One region of the Aliiglaciecola sp. LCG003 genome, then DNA from elsewhere that is predicted to be linked to it. Evidence: predicted binding sites of a transcription regulator. Region 1 holds the regulator's gene; the other holds the start of a gene.
The links. The regulator MetJ, encoded in region 1, represses methionine synthesis genes. The targets are predictions, from matches to a motif close to TAGACGTCTAGACGTCTA.
Positions count from the first base shown of each region.

Region 2: the regulator MetJ is predicted to act here: its motif matches at 1,827-1,844, upstream of serA (phosphoglycerate dehydrogenase).

Region 1 covers NZ_CP128185.1:4,038,643-4,041,859, forward strand. Annotated here, with positions in the region: gene QR722_RS17610 (malic enzyme-like NAD(P)-binding protein) at 1-360, shown strand, start outside; gene QR722_RS17615 (hydroxymethylglutaryl-CoA reductase) at 432-1,607, opposite strand; gene metJ (met regulon transcriptional regulator MetJ) at 1,876-2,193, opposite strand; gene metF (methylenetetrahydrofolate reductase) at 2,342-3,217, shown strand, end outside.
Region 2 covers NZ_CP128185.1:971,419-974,635, reverse strand. Annotated here, with positions in the region: gene QR722_RS04090 (hybrid sensor histidine kinase/response regulator) at 1-408, shown strand, start outside; gene QR722_RS04085 (5-formyltetrahydrofolate cyclo-ligase) at 402-1,046, shown strand; gene rpiA (ribose-5-phosphate isomerase RpiA) at 1,108-1,764, shown strand; gene serA (phosphoglycerate dehydrogenase) at 1,875-3,104, shown strand.

The DNA.
Region 1 (3,217 bases):
GTGCGTGATGACTTGATAATGGCGACTGGCCGTTCTGATTATCCTAATCAGGTTAATAATGTCTTATGTTTCCCATTTATTTTCCGTGGTGCCCTTGATGTCAGAGCCTCAACCATAAATGATGAGATGAAAGTTGCAGCTGTAGAAGCTATTCGTGCCATCGCCAAAGAACTCGTCCCGCAAGAGGTCTTGGCTGCAAGTCAAATCGATGCTTTGGAGTTTGGCCGCAAATACATCATTCCCAAACCTATGGATCCGAGACTTTGCAAGCGAGTCGCGACTGCTGTAGCACAAGCAGCGATTGCCTCTGGCGTTGCACGGCTAGACCGCTTACCGGCTAATTATTTAGACAAGTTATGACGGTTCAATAGTTGCTGGCAGGGTGTAAGACTCGCCCTACCAAGCAGCTTTTACCACACAACAACTTTGCATTAGTCTCGATTGCGCCCAAGCTTGTCATGACTGCTGACCCAATGCCCACCAATCACAGCACAAGCAAGCGAAATATCGCCGGCCAACACGGTGGCAGCAACGATTTCAGCTAACTTGTTAGCTTTGCCTTTACCGTAACAGTCCATTAGTTCTAGACATTCCTTTTGAGTTGGTAATCCGGTTCCACCGCCATACGTCGCCACTATCAAAGATGGCAAAGTAATCGATAAGTAAAAGTCACCGTTGTCCAATAATTCGTGGGAAAGTAACCCGGCATGGGACTCTACAACATTGGCTTCATCTTGACCCGTTGCAATAAATATAGAAGCAATCCCATTAGCTGAATGGGGACCATTGTACGCAGCGCCCGCCATTAACGCCCCCGTGTTGGCCAACACAGTTGCCTTAGCTAGCATCTTGGTATCCACCTTCATTATTTTTTTAAGCACTTCTTTTTTGAGGACAATTTCAGCTATTACTCGTTTACCCCGGGTGTGCAGCATATTTAAATGAGAGTGTTTTTTATCCGTGTCCATATTGCCAGATAGTAAGTACTGACAACCACCTGGGTAGTTCGCGCAAATCCATTCGCAAGCTGCCAAGGTGGCCTTACCCACCATGTTCTGTCCTGCGGCATCACCGGTTGTGTAGTTAAACCGCAAGTAACGTGTTTTAGATACTGACCACTGCATGATGTGGTCTAGCTTGCCGATGCTGGTAGTGGTTTCAGCAGCTTGCTTAATTTTTTGAAAATTCTCAACTACCCAAGCGCCAAAGTCTCTCGCCTGTCTAGCATTGTCAAAAATAAACGCTGGGGCTCGTTGCATAAATTGTTCAACCACTGTGGTATTCACCCCACCACACTCATTGACCACCCGCATACCACGGCTATAGCTGGCTACCAAGGTACCTTCTGTGGTTGCCAATGGCACATGAAATAAACCATTGGCGTATTCACCATTGACCTGAATTGGACCTGCAATACCTACAGGCATTTGTACCACGCCAATAAAGTTTTCAATATTGCCAGGCAGGGCTGCGGGGTCGATGGAGTAGTGGCCTGTGTGAGGTAATTCAGTGCCGGTCTGTTGAGTGAGATACTCTCTGCGTTTTTGCGCCCACTCGTTACTGTAATCATTCATGGTGTTACGGGGAATGCGTGGCGTTTTGCTCATTTAAATAATCCTTAAATATAGTCCGGGTACTCGCTACATATAAAATGCAAAGTACTTGCCAGATAATAGTATGGGACTAAAATGACCAAAGTATGAAGTTAAGCTTGAAAATACTCAATAATCTCAACTCGGGCTAAAGTCTACCCGAGATAAGACTAGTTTTTGCACCACTTTGGGGTGTGGTGCTATGAGACTATGGTGCAGTGCTCTGAATCTTGTTGATTGCCCTTATAAGCAGGAGCGTGTGCGACAAACATCCTTTTACAGCTTATTCCTCACTGTCTTTAATCTCCAAACCCATTGATTCCATCAGTTCACGGGCTACTTTTGGAATTCTATTTGGGTTATCTTTGCGTAGATCATCATCATCGGGCAAGGGTTGGCCATTAAATGCGTGCAAAAATGCCTCGCACAATAATTCTGAATTGGTTGCATGCCGTAAGTTGTTGACTTGACGACGAGTGCGTTCATCCGTCAATACTTTTAACACTTTGAGTGGAATTGAGACCGTGACTTTCTTTACCAACTCACTCTTTTTACCGTGTTCAGCGTAGGGATGTATGTATTTTCCGTTCCACTCTGCCATGTTGATGCTCTTTTTAATCTTTCTTATAAACGGAAATTCTAACCGTAAGTCAGTTAGATGTCTAAACATCTTGACGGCTTAGCCAACTCAGTTTAGTTTAGACGTCTAAACGGCTAATTGTTTACTATATTGAATTTTGGAGTGTTACATGGTGTCTTACGCCCAGGGTATTGAATCGCTTAACCAGACAATGGCTGAATTAAGTGGAATAAATGTGTCTTTTGAATTTTTCCCTCCCAAGACAGAGAAAATGGAACAAACCCTGTGGAAATCGGTTAACCGTCTAGCGCCGCTAAAGCCCGCATATATGTCAGTTACCTATGGTGCGAATAGTGGTGAACGAGATCGGACTCATGATGTGGTCAAACGTATTCAGGCGGAAACCGGTGTGGCCGCCGTACCTCATTTGACCTGTGTAGACGCCAGTCGCGAAGAACTAGTGCAAATCGCACAAGACTATTGGGATAGTGGTATTCGCAGAATTGTAGCCTTGCGGGGGGATTTACCTCAGGGCATGACCAAAACAGATATGTACGCTGCCGATTTAGTTGCTCTGCTAAAAGACGTGGCTGATTTTGATGTATCAGTAGCCGCTTACCCTGAAAAACACCCTGAGGCGCCCAATGCGCAATTTGATTTACTCAACCTGAAACGTAAAGCGGAGGCCGGTGCGACTCAGGCAATTAGTCAGTTCTTTTTTGATGCCGAAGTATTTTTACGATTTCGCGACCGAGCGGCAGCGACAGGCATAGACCTAGACATAGTTCCCGGCATTTTACCGGTCACCAATTATCAAACATTACAACGCTTTGCCGGCTTCACAAACGTACATGTGCCCAGTTGGTTACACAAAATGTATGATGGGCTTGACCAAGAAGATCAAACAACACGAAATCTATTAGGCGCCAGTATTGCCATGGATATGGTCAAGGTTTTGGCTAAAGAGGGAATTCGAGACTTCCATTTCTATACCTTAAATCGTAGCGAATTAAGCTATGCAATTTGTCATTTACTAGGCGTTCGC
Region 2 (3,217 bases), 1.3 Mb from region 1:
AAGGCGAGTGTAATAAAACAAACAACTGCAAAATTCGACACCTCAATACGTATCCTGTTGGTGGAAGATAATGAAATTAACCAACAAGTGGCCACCGCGGTGTTTAACACTTTAGGCTTATCCATCGATATTGCCGTCAGTGGAGAACAAGGTGTTGAGATGGCGTTAAAACAGCCCTATCAGATCATATTCATGGATTTGCATTTACCCGGTATTGATGGTTTTGAGGCGAGTAAACAAATCAAACTTAGGTTACCTGAGCAGCTTATCGTCGCCCTATCAGCCGATATTTTTGTTGGACAAGAAAAAGATCTCAAACCAGCCGGGATCGCCAATATTCTGAGTAAACCTATAGATATTAATTTACTCCGTGGATTATTAAATCAGCATTTTCTGGCAGCATGTTAAACAACGCGAATCAGGATGAATTATCGCCTGTGGATGGCAACAAACAAAACTTACGCCAACACTTTCGACAGGCACGACGGGCGTTGTCAGCACAACAGCAAATACTCGCTAGCCAAGCCTTGGCTAAAAATATTGCTGATAATAATCTGCTCAAGGGCAACAAACACATCGCTTTATATTTGTCTAATGATGGTGAATTGAGCTGTCAGGCATTAATTGAATTTTGTTGGACCTATAACCTGAAGGTATATCTCCCTGTTCTCCATCCTTTTTCGAAACAACAACTTTTGTTTGTTTTGTATAATCCGGATACTGTATTAATTCACAACAAGTATGGGATACCAGAGCCAAAATTAGATGTCACCCAAGTCATTCCCGTTAGCCAGATGGATTGTATCTGCTTACCCTTAGTGGCATTTGACAAACAAGGACATCGGTTAGGTATGGGTGGTGGCTATTATGATCGTACACTAGCATGTTTATCAGTAGACGACTCGCGCAAGCAGCTAACCGTAGGCCCGCGTTTATGGGGATTGGCCCATGACTGTCAACAGACACAGCTTTTAGAGCTGGAGCCTTGGGATATCCCGATGGATAAAATCATTACGCCAAGTCGGGTTATTTCAATCCTAGATTGAGTTATAATTAAGCAATGAATTTCTAAATGTATTCCCCCTACTCGCTTCAAAGGAAAATATCATGACGCAAGATGACAAGAAAAAAGCGGCAGCACTAGCTGCTTTAAGATTTGTAGAGCCTGACAGTATTGTGGGTGTAGGAACGGGCTCCACCGTCAATTACTTTATTGAAGCCTTGGCTGGAATTAAACAGCAGATCGAAGGGGCGGTTTCTAGCTCACAAGCATCGACAGAAAAGCTTGAAGCTCTAGGCATTGAAGTATTTGATCTTAACTCTGTGGGCTCCTTTGATATCTATGTAGATGGCGCAGATGAAATCACCGAACATAAGCATATGATTAAAGGCGGTGGCGCAGCGTTGACCCGTGAAAAAATTGTGGCCGCTGTTGCCAAGCAGTTTATCTGTATTATTGATGACAGCAAACAAGTCCCAATATTAGGCAGTTTTCCTCTTCCGATAGAAGTGATTCCGATGGCTCGCTCCTACGTGGCTCGTGAATTGGTCAAACTCGGTGGTGATCCCGAATACCGTCAAGGTGTGATCACAGATAATGGCAATGTAATCCTTGATGTCCACAACTTGAAAATCCTCAACCCTGTAGAGCTGGAGCAAAAAATTAATCAAATAGTTGGAGTGGTCACCAATGGCCTATTTGCTCATCGCGGCGCTGATATCGTGCTGATTGGAACAGACTCGGGTGTGACCGAAATAAAATGATATAAATAATTAGAATTGTAGCTTTCCTAATCAACTCACTTCTGGTATTTTCCACTTTCAAATAGACGTCCAGATGTCTCAATTACAATTAGTTTTTAGTAGGAAAGATAATGAGCAAAGTGTCACTGCCAAAAGATCGTATCAAAATTTTATTGCTAGAAGGTCTACATCAAAGTGCAGTTGAAACTTTAGAAGGCAATGGCTATTGCAATATTGAGTACATCAAAACATCTCTTTCCGAAGAGCAACTGATTGAGAAGATTGCTGATGTACACTTTATAGGTATACGTTCACGGACCCACTTGTCTGCCAATGTAATAGAAGCGGCGCAAAAGCTTGTTGCGGTCGGCTGTTTCTGCATTGGCACTAATCAGGTCGATCTGCAAGCCACTCAAAAGCGTGGCATTCCGGTATTCAATGCCCCCTTTTCTAATACACGCTCAGTGGCGGAGTTGGCATTGGGTCAAATCATATTACTACTTCGGGGGGTTCCTAGTAAGAATGCTAAAGCCCACCGTGGAGTATGGGAAAAAAGTGCACTAGGTTCTTATGAAGCTAGGGGCAAAACCCTGGGTATTATCGGCTATGGTCATATCGGCACACAATTGAGTATTCTAGCCGAGCATTTAGGTATGCGAGTTCAATTTTTCGATATTGAAGATAAGCTAGTTTTAGGCAATTCAACCCAGACAAAAACCTTAAATCAATTGCTAAAAACCTCTGACGTGATCAGTTTGCACGTACCAGAAACCCCACAAACTCAGAACATGATTGGCGAAAAACAACTAGCAATGATGAAAGATGGTGCCATCATTATGAACGCTGCCAGAGGCACTGTTATTGATATTGATGCACTTGCTGCGGCTCTGGAATCAGGCAAATTAAATGGTGCGGCGATCGATGTATTCCCCGTCGAGCCAAAATCTAACGATGAAGAATTTATCTCACCTTTGCGAAAGTTCGACAACGTTATTTTGACGCCTCATGTGGGGGGAAGCACCCAAGAAGCCCAACAAAACATTGGGATTGAAGTAGCCGGAAAATTAGCTAAATACAGTGATAATGGCTCAACCCTATCGGCAGTTAACTTCCCTGAGGTATCACTTCCGGAGCATACTGATCGCTCTCGCTTGTTGCATATCCATGTGAATGCACCAGGAGTACTGACCCAAATCAACCAAGCCTTCGCCGCTCACAACATTAATATTGCTGCACAATATTTACAGACCAATGAAAATATCGGCTATGTGGTTATTGACGTGGAAACAGATGATGCAGAGGCAGCATTTGTGCAATTAGCTAAAATTGAAGGTACTATCAAAACTCGTATATTACATTAATTGCTGCTATTCCTTTTTTCACCAGTGTTCTCAGACATGGACACTGGTGAGATTCTGATTCAGCCAGTCTGATTACTGAAAATAAGAAATTTATTCTGCCAAAAACCGTTCTA